Regions from separate parts of the Aestuariibius insulae genome, predicted to be linked through region 2. Evidence: riboswitches for the same ligand, from Rfam matches in the RefSeq annotation. Region 2 holds a riboswitch; the other holds the start of a gene.
The links. Region 2 has a riboswitch for thiamine pyrophosphate ahead of AAD018_RS01495 (thiamine ABC transporter substrate-binding protein). Riboswitches for the same ligand answer to the same signal wherever they lie in the genome.
Positions count from the first base shown of each region.

Region 1: linked by a shared signal. The riboswitch ahead of thiM (hydroxyethylthiazole kinase) and the one ahead of AAD018_RS01495 (thiamine ABC transporter substrate-binding protein) in region 2 are both predicted to bind thiamine pyrophosphate.

Region 1 is NZ_JBFONW020000003.1:95,161-100,195, forward strand. It holds gene AAD018_RS09500 (glycosyltransferase) at 1-869, opposite strand, end outside; gene AAD018_RS09505 (hypothetical protein) at 873-1,286, opposite strand; TPP riboswitch at 1,899-1,995, shown strand; gene thiM (hydroxyethylthiazole kinase) at 2,043-2,831, shown strand; gene thiE (thiamine phosphate synthase) at 2,828-3,448, shown strand; gene thiD (bifunctional hydroxymethylpyrimidine kinase/phosphomethylpyrimidine kinase) at 3,445-4,233, shown strand; gene tenA (thiaminase II) at 4,248-4,919, shown strand.
Region 2 is NZ_JBFONW020000001.1:301,134-306,168, reverse strand. It holds gene AAD018_RS01510 (HU family DNA-binding protein) at 1-130, shown strand, start outside; gene AAD018_RS01505 (hypothetical protein) at 173-1,135, opposite strand; gene aroC (chorismate synthase) at 1,132-2,247, opposite strand; TPP riboswitch at 2,318-2,416, shown strand; gene AAD018_RS01495 (thiamine ABC transporter substrate-binding protein) at 2,416-3,420, shown strand; gene AAD018_RS01490 (thiamine/thiamine pyrophosphate ABC transporter permease ThiP) at 3,417-4,922, shown strand; gene AAD018_RS01485 (thiamine ABC transporter ATP-binding protein) at 4,909-5,035, shown strand, end outside.

The DNA of each region.
Region 1 (5,035 bases), on a different contig from region 2:
CGATCAAACGTCATGGCTTGCTGAGCGCAAAGATCCGACCGTCGCTGCCAGACATCGGAGCGTTCTATCATCTCCATCGCCTCTTCAATATTTTCGGGAAATTTGCTCGCATAATACCGAAGCATCTGAAGAACGCGTTCTTCATGAAGATAAAGCAAACCAAATCGTATCGCATTATGAACCATCCGTGTTCGGTTCTCCTCGAAAAATTCGTTAATCGCATCTGATCCCTTGAATTTGTGAAAGATAGCCACATCCGGCATGCTACAGATCGGAATTCCACACATCCACGACCGAATACTGAATTCCGGCTCTATCGCGCCATAGGTCAGCATTCCCTCGTCATAGCCACCGATTTGATCATGTAATGCCTTCGTAAAAACCGTTCCCGCCGATGAAGCCACGTCGACTTTGGCAAGATGACCGGGATTGGTCCTGATCCAGTGCGTTCCCATGAAGGGCACCACAAGATTACATCCATATCCCAGAAAACTCGATGTCTTGTCTCCGGTCGTTAGGGCGAGCACAATGTTATCTTTAGCGTAGGTTTCGATGGCGATATCAAAGCCAGGAGATGGTCGGCAATGACAATCCGTCATTAGGATCTGGTCATCTTGAACCAGTGAAACCGCCGCATTTCTGGCCTTGTTGACACCGCCCCAATCTATTCTCTTGAATGCAATAGGTATCCCAAAGGACATCCTAAGTGACATCAAAGCAGCATCGTTGATCGCATCGACATCCGACCCATCGTCAACTATTGTGAACCGCAGCCGCTCGGGTCGAGCAGCTGCAGCGATGAAGGCACTCACCGTCTCAAGTGCCTTTTTTCCTGCATTGCGACACGGGAAAGCGATAAAGATTTCCATAGCTTATCGATCAAGGAAGTCTTTGAGACGACTTGCGAAATGGCGGTCCTCGACCGCCCTTTTTGTGACCTCTAATAGATCCTTGTGATCAAGATCTTCGAGCCGCTGCGGAGTCGCGACGAAGGTAAGCCCGGTGTCAAAAGTAAATGTTTGAGTATTGTTGCCCGTCGGTCTTGTCAGAAAAGCACCCGCGCCCCCTGCAGTAATCGTCGTACCTGTTATAAAGGTAATTGTTTGCACTGGGACTAACGGGTTCTTGGGAGAATGAACGATTTGAAGATCGCTACTTACAAGCGCCATGGTTTCGCCATTAGACAAATCAAGATTTTTGGCCAAGGGCTTTGGATTTTCGCGAAGAAGCCTTGCGCCATCTTCAGTTTTCGAAATCTTCTGAACAATACTCTTTATGCGATCCACAACAACTCTCCTAAACTAGTACACATTAGCATAAATGGGCGCACTTGCTCGAATTCGTTAGGTCAGGCCTGTGAACTCCACACCTAAGAATCTTCAATCTAATATCAGCCGCCTAAATGATACTACTCCACGCTATATTGGCATTCTACCACAGCTTGATGTGTCTTTTTAGCATTTGGCGCAATTGATGTATAACCGCGCTGTAATCTAACCTAGAACGGTCCCTGTGACCGGGACCGCAAAAATCATGAACAGCCTCAGAATAACTCACAGCGTCCACTATCGATAGTGGACACTTAGACTACTTCCCCAGGATGACATTAGGTCAGGCTCCACGAACGCTTACTCATCGACTTTCCGCTTGCCGTTTGAATAATGCGAAACAGTGGGCCTTTGTTACGAGAATGCGCGCCAATCTCGCAGCTAAATCCGTTCAGAGTTATGGAACCGACCTTACCAAAGTGGTCAAAGCGTTCCACGCAATTACCCCCTATAGCTGAACTTACCAGGAACTTTACACTAGGAAGAGACTCGGTTGTTGACAGCCCGTCAGGCAGCAGCGCGTTGCCGTGCTAGCCCATTGACAGACCCGCCCGATCCGATGACGGTGAGGCATTGCAACAGGGGCATCCGGCATCGGCCGGGTTGAGACGTACCCTTGGAACCTGAACCGGCTCATACCGGCGGAGGAAGTTGCGCGAGGGTCGGCCAGGCCCCTGCGGCTTCGCATTCTCTGCCCACATTTGGAGAAGTGCGATGACACCCCTGTCAGGACATTTGGAGGCTATGCGCACGGCAGCTCCGCTTGTCCAAAACGTGAGCAATTTCGTGGCGATGAATGTGATGGCCAACGTCATGCTCGCCATCGGCGCCTCGCCCGCGATGGTCCATGCGCGCGACGAGGTAGAGGAGTTCGCGGGACTAGCCTCTGCAGTGACCATCAACATCGGCACGCTTGATGCAGAATGGAGCGAATGCATGATGCTGGCGGCCGGGGCAGCGGCCCGACGCGGGGTCCCGTGGGTGCTTGACCCGGTGGCAATTGGCGCGACAACGCTGCGGCGGCAACTCGGCGCGCGGCTGCTGGAACTGTCCCCCACAATTGTTCGAGGCAACGCATCCGAAATCCTCGCTCTGTCAGGGATCGCTGCTCGCGGACGGGGCGCGGACGCGGTCAACGCGGTAGCGGAGGCCGAGGATTCTGCACATAATCTCGCGCACAAATCGGGGGCAATCGTGGCCGTCACCGGCGCGGTGGATTTTGTAACCGATGGCACACGGGCTATGCGGGTCTCCAACGGCGATCCGATCATGCCGCGCGTCACCGCCTTGGGCTGCGCGCTTACAGGTGTTGTCGGGGCCTTTGCGGCGGTCGCATCAGCCTTCGAGGGGACCGTTGCCGCACTGGCCTATTACGGCGCCGCGGGCGAAGTCGCCGCGCGATCCGCCAACGGACCAGGCAGCTTTCAGGTCGCGTTTCTCGATGCACTCTATACCATGCAAGGGCCTGACCTGGACGCGATCGCACGGGTCCGGGCGATATGACCGCCACTCCTCTGCTCTGTTTCATCACCGACGCGGACGCGCCTTTGTCCGTGCCGGATCAGGCCGAGCGCGCCGCGCGCGGTGGGGCAGGATGGGTGCAATTGCGGGACAAAACGCTGGACACGGATGCGTTCACAGACCTGGCCCGCGCGGTCGCCGACCGGATCGCCCCCTTTGATGCCCGCCTGATCATCAATGACCGGGTCGAGGTCGCACATGCCATCGGCGCGTACGGTTTGCATATCGGCCAATCTGACGGCGATCCCCGCAGAGTCCGAGCGCGCATCGGCCCTGATGCTGTGTTGGGCCTCTCCATAGAACGCTATGACCAGATCACCACCATCCCACCCGGATGCATCGATTACCTCGGCGTCGGTCCGGTTCGGGCCACCGGGTCCAAGGTCGATCACGCGCCACCCATCGGGTTCGGCGGCCTCGCCCGGATTGTCCAAGACACGCGCCTGCCCTGCCTGGCCATTGGGGGATTGACCGCATGCGACGCGGCCGACCTTCGCCGCGCGGGTTGCACGGGGCTAGCCGTCGTGTCGGCCATTTCACGCGCGGCGGATCCGCGGGCGGCGGCGCGCGCCATTCTCGATCAATGGAGCACCGTATGATTCCCAATATCCTCTCCATCGCTGGGTCCGACCCGTCGGGTGGCGCAGGCATCCAGGCTGACATCAAGGCCATCTCGGCAAATGGCGGCTATGCTATGGCGGTGATCACTGGATTGACGGCGCAGAATACCCGCGGCGTGCGGGCCCTGCGGATGGTGGACCCCGGTATGATCACCGCCCAGATCGCGGCCATTCGCGAGGATATCCGCATCGACGCGGTCAAGATCGGGATGCTGGGCGATGCCGGGACCGTTCAAACCGTCGCTGACGCACTGGAGGGCTTGGAAGCCTCCGTAATCCTTGATCCGGTTATGGTGGCAAAGGGGGGTTATCGGTTACTGGCAGCCGATGCTGTTGACGCCCTGCGGACACGTCTTGTGCCCAAGGCCGCGATCCTGACGCCGAACCTGCCGGAGGCGGCCGATCTACTGGACATGGCGGAGGCGGTCGATATCAACGCCATGCGCGACCAAGGCGAGCGTCTGCTGGCGCTGGGCTGCGAAGCGGTCCTGATGAAGGGCGGGCATCTTATGGGATCGGCCCCCGATCTGTTGATCGAGCCCAGCGGCGTTACCGAGTTGATCGCCCCACGCATCGATACGCCCAACACCCATGGCACGGGCTGTTCGCTGTCCTCGGCGCTGGCTGCACGGATCGGCATGGGTGATCCACCGCAGGTCGCAGTTCGGCACGCCAAGTCCTTCGTCACCGACGCCATTGCCGAAGCGCACCGTTTAAAGGTCGGTGGAGGTCATGGCCCGATCCATCATTTTCATCGCATATAGGAAGGGTACACCACATGAGCTTTACCGACGAGGCTTGGACCGCCACGGCCAGTCTACAGAACGCGATCCGCACGATGCCATTCACCAGCGAACTGGCCGCCGGCACGCTGTCTGCGGCGACGTTCCGAGAGTATATCATTCAGGACGCACATTACCTTGAGGGTTTCGCACGGGCCCTGGCCATGACCGCGGCCCGTGCATCAGAAGCCCCCGATATCGCGCGTCTCGCGGACTCGGCCAACGGGGCCATCGCGGTCGAGCGGCAGTTGCATGGCGACTACATGATCAGGTTCGGTATCTCACCCGAGGCCTTTGCCGCCACACCTCCCTCGCGCGCCTGCGACCACTACGTGGCGTTCCTCATCCGCTCCGCCGCTATCGATCCTTTTCAGGTGGCCGTCGCAGCACTTCTTCCGTGTTTCTGGATTTATCACCGCGTTGGGCAGTCCATCCATTCCGTTGCCGCAGCCGACCACCCCTACCAAGCCTGGATCGACACCTATGCCAGCGAAGACTTCGAGGCCGCCGTTCAGGGTATGCTTAACCTGACCGACCGGCTAGCTGCCCACGCTAATTCAACTATTCGCACAGCGATGCACGGCGCCTTTACTCGGTCCAGCTGGCATGAGTGGATGTTCTGGGACAGCGCCTATCGCCTTGCAGGGTGGGAGGAGCCATTTTCTTAGCGCCTGTGCCCTGGGGTCAAAAGAAAGAGGAGGCTTTGTCCATTCAGCTTATATCGCTATGGGCGATTGGACCATTTGGCCAAAGCGATCCTCTATTTCAGAAAACCGTTGGCTGC
Region 2 (5,035 bases):
GATCTATTGCCGCGAACGCCCCGAGCGCATGGTCCGCAACCCGGCCACCGGCGAGCAGATCAAGAAAGAGGCCGACAAGGTTGTAAAGATGACGATTGCCAAAGCGCTGAAGGACAGCGTGAACGGCTGATCACCAGTTTTTGAACGAGAAGGGCCGCCTATTGGCGGTCCTTTATTTTTTCGAGCTTAGCGGACGCGTCGTCTCGACAAGAAAGCTGACAAGGTCCTTCCGGTTCAGTCCCGGTGACAGACGCGCCGCGAGATCTTCGAAATTCCCAATCCCGAATGGGTTCGCCTGTCCGAGATACTTCTCGAACACCGGATCATAGAGAGGGCAAAGCGTCTCCAAAAGGTGCCGCAATGTCTCCACCGTAATCGCCGGCAAGGCTGCGCGGTCCGTGAACCAGCCCGCAGCTAAGTTCTGCGCACGCTCGCAATCCTCTTGGGAATAGCCAGCCAGCCTGGCAAGGCGGACAAGTTCGACCGCGCGAGGGTCCAGCGCTGCATTGGCCAGAGGCGCGGGGTCCTCCCTGAGAAGGCCGGGATCGATCCCGATCTCCGCGACGATATCCGCAACAATGTTGCCCTTTCTGTACGGAACCAGTTTCACCGAGCTGTCGCCGAACCGGGTCGCCCAAGCAGCAAGCCATCTGTCCATGTCTAACCCTGCGACCCGGGACAGAGCATTTGCGGCAAATGTCTCAACGTTTTGCTTGAAGGTGCTGTCTGGCTTGATGATGCGGTGGATATAGGCCGAGAAGAGCAACTCGACCGGGTGCCGCACAACAGCGACGATCTCTGGCGTCTCAAGATCGAGCGTCTCCGCGAGACGTGCGATATGGTCCGACCTTAGAACGGAAAACTCTTCACTGGACAGGATCAGAAGATCCGGTTTGGTCCGTTCGATTTCATCTTTCAGAGCAGCCGCCTCTGCCGAAAGGTCGGGAACATCGCCCCGATGTGGATCGGTCCGATCCAACAGGGCGAACGGAAGCCTGTGCTGCCCGAAGATGAAACTGCCCGAGACTGGGTAAAGGATGCCCGCCTTGGCCAATCCATCGCGATTGGCGTGGAGACGGTGCTGAAACGAGGTTGTGCCGGTCTTGTGCGGCCCAATATGCAGAACAGTCCTCATTCGGCGGAAAACGAACCTATTTTACCGCGCTGGCCTCCGGTTTGAGCCCTATCTAGGAGGAAATGGTCGAGCAGCACACAGGCCATCATGGCCTCGGCCACTGGAACGGCCCGGATACCGACGCAGGGGTCGTGACGGCCTTTCGTAACGATCTCGGTTTCTTCGCCTGTTTCGGTAATGGTCTTGCGTGGCGTAAGGATGGATGAGGTGGGTTTGACGGCGAAGCGAACCAGAAGTGGCTGGCCGGTGGAAATGCCGCCGAGAATCCCGCCCGAATGATTATCGCTGAAAACGGGTCCTTCGGAGGACATACGGATCTCGTCGGCATTGGCTGTGCCGCGAAGCTGGGCGGCCTTCATTCCCTCGCCGATCTCAACGCCCTTGACCGCATTGATTGACATCATGGCAGCGGCCAGATCGGTGTCGAGCTTGGCGTAGACAGGCGCGCCGAGACCCTGGGGAACTCCGGTCGCAGTGACTTCTATCTCAGCGCCGACCGAGTCCCTTGATTTGCGGATTTCGTCCAAATAACCTTCCCATTCCTGCGCGGATTTTGCATCCGGCGTCCAGAACGGGTTGCGGTCGATTTCGGCCATGTCAATCCTGCTGCGATCGATCTTATGTTCTCCGATGCGGGTCATATAGCCCTTGATCCTGAGATCGGGAACGAGCGCTTCCAAAACTGCGCGAGCAAGGCCGCCGGCGGCAACGCGTGCGGCGGTTTCCCGCGCCGAGGAGCGCCCGCCGCCGCGATAATCGCGCAATCCGTATTTCTGGTGATAGGTGATATCGGCGTGACCGGGGCGGAAGGTTGTCGCAATCTCCCCATAATCCTTCGATCTCTGATCGGTGTTCTCGATCATCAGCTGGATCGGCGTGCCGGTCGTCCGGTTCTCGAACGTCCCCGACAGGATGCGCACCAGATCGGCCTCGCGCCGCTGTGTCGTATGGCGCGACTGGCCCGGTTTGCGCTTGTCGAGCCAGTGCTGGATCGCCTCTTCGGTGATCGCGATGCCCGGCGGACAACCATCGACCGTCGCGCCCAGCGCGGGGCCGTGGCTTTCGCCCCAGGTGGTCACGCGGAAGACATGGCCGAAGGTGTTATAGGACATCGCGTTCTCCTTGCGAGAGGGTTGGTAAGGGGCGGGGTTGCCGCGGGCAAGAGGCCGGATTAGGTAAACGTCATGAACCTCGGGGTGCCCATCAGGGCTGAGATGCGACAGCGAACCCGTAGAACCTGACCCGGCTAGGACCGGCGGAGGGAAGGTGACGGCATCCTCATGCCCCCCTTTCGTCCGGGCGTTTTGGAGGATGACATGCGTCTGGCTTTGACTTTGACCCTGTATGCGGGAGCCGCTGCTGCGGACTCACTGACCGTTTATGTGCCTGACTATTTTGGATCCGAATGGGGACCAACCCCGGCGATCAAGGCGGCGTTTGAGGAAACCTGCGACTGCGAGATCGAGTTCGTCGCCGGTGAGGTGTTGACGCGTCTGCGCCTTGAGGGAGAGCGCACAGAAGCGGACGTTGTCCTTGGTTTGAATACGGATGTCGCCGCAGAGGCGCGAGAGCTTGATCTTTTTGCGCCGCATCGGCTGGACACAACGGATCTGACATTGCCGATCGACTGGACCGACGAGACGTTCCTGCCATTCAACTGGGGCTATACCGCGTTCGTTTACGATACCGATGTCATATCAAATGCGCCTGGCAGTTTCGCCGAGCTTCTTGAGATGGACGATGATATCCGCATCGTCATTCAGGATCCGCGTTCCTCAATCTCCGGTCTTGCGCTGGCCTATTGGGTCGATGCTGTCTTTGGTGATGGCGCGACTGAGGCCTGGACGCAGCTTGAGCCGAAGATCCTGACGGTCACAAAAGGCTGGTCGGAGAGCTACGGGCTTTTCACCAGCGGCGAGGCCGACATGGTTCTGAGCTATACGACGTCGCCAGCCTATCACATCAGCGCGGAAGGCGATGAGACAAAGGTCGCTGCGATCTTTGAAGAAGGACATTATTTCATGGCCGAGGTCGCGGCCAAGGTAGCTGGCACCGACCAACCTGAACTAGCAGATCAGTTCATGGCCTTCATTCTGACACCCGCCTTTCAGGAAATCATCCCCGAGGGCAATTGGTCCTACCCGGCAAAGTTGCCACGGGACCAATGGCCAGAGGTTTTCCGTAATCTTCCCGAGCCGTCGACTGCGCTTTTCTATACCGAGCAAGAGGCCGCAGAGCGCCGGGATGATGTGATCGAAACCTGGCGATCCGCGCTCACGCAGTGAGACGTCTTGCAGGATGGAGCGCTGCGTTTCTAATCGTGGCGCTCGTATTCGGAACATTGGGGGCCATTGCTTGGCGCGCCGACTGGACCGGAGGACTGCGACCTGCGGACTGGCTGGTGATCCGCTTCACGGTCTGGCAGGCTGTCCTGTCGGCGATCTTGTCGGTTGTTCTCGCCATTCCCGTTGCACGCGCTTTGACACGGCGCCGCTTCGTCGGTCGCGGTCTTTACGTCGCGCTTCTTGGCGCGCCGTTCATCCTTCCGAGTATCGTAGCGATCTTCGGTTTGCTAACCGTTTTTGGCCGGTCCGGTTGGGTGAACGATCTTCTGGGTATCCTCGGCCTATCTGACATCTCGATATACGGGCTTCAGGGCATCGTTCTGGCGCATGTCTTCTTCAACTTGCCGCTTGCGGTTCGTTTCCTGCTTCAGGGATGGCAGTCGATCCCGCTCGAACGCTTCCGGCTGACGGAAAGTCTCGACGGATCGATCTGGACCCTTCTCGAACGACCGATGCTTGTACGGGTAGTGCCGGGAGCGGCGGCCGTCATCTTTCTGATCTGTCTAACCAGCTTTGCCGTTGCTTTAACCCTTGGCGGAGGGCCTCGTGCCACGACGGTGGAACTCGCGATCTATCAGGCCTTCCGGTTCGATTTCGACCTCGGACGAGTGGCCCTCCTCGCCATCGTGCAAGTCGCGCTTTGCCTCGTAGCGCTTGGTTTAGCGGCCGCTGTTCCTGTCGGCGACGGTGTTGGAATCGGACATGACAGGATCATACCGCGGCGCGACCGGTCTGCGCTTGACTGGATCTGGATCGGTTTCGGAGCGGTCTTTCTCGGTGCGCCTCTTCTGGCGATCGCCTTTGCGGGACTTGGAGGACTAACTGATCTGCCCAGTGTTGTCTGGCCCGCAGCGCTGCGCTCAGTGGTGGTTGCCCTAACGGCCACCGCTCTGTCGCTTGGCCTTGCCATGGCCCTGATCCTTTGGTCACACGGCGCGCGCTGGATCGAGGCGATGGGCGCGCTTCCTTTGGCGGCCTCCGGTCTTGTCATGGGAGCCGGTCTGTATCTTTGGCTGGCGCCTCTCGCGCCTCCGGCCGCGCTTGCCCTACCGCTAACGACCATCGTCAACGCAGCGATGGTTCTGCCTTTTGCAGTACGGGTCTTGGCCCCTGCCTATCGCGATATCGAAAACGGCTATGGCCGCCTCGCCGACAGCCTGTCTTTGACATCCTACGCTCGTCTCAGGTGGCTGATCCTCCCACGGATGCGCCGGCCAATCGGTTTTTGCGCAGGATTGGCGGCGGCTCTCTCTATCGGAGATCTTGGTGTCATCGCCCTGTTTGCAGGTACCGAACAAGCAACACTTCCCCTCGCGATCTACCAACTGATGGGAAGTTATCGGATGGAAGGCGCTGCCGGGGCCTCTCTTATTCTGGTGGCCTTGAGCTTTGGGCTCTTTTGGCTGTTTGACCGAGGAGGACGCATCGATGCTGACGTTTGATGCAGTCACCGTTGACCTCGGCGATTTTCGCCTGACGGCGACGCTTGCCATAACCGAAGGCGAGCGGGTCGCAATTATCGGTCCTTCCGGCGCGGGAAAGTCCACTCTTCTTG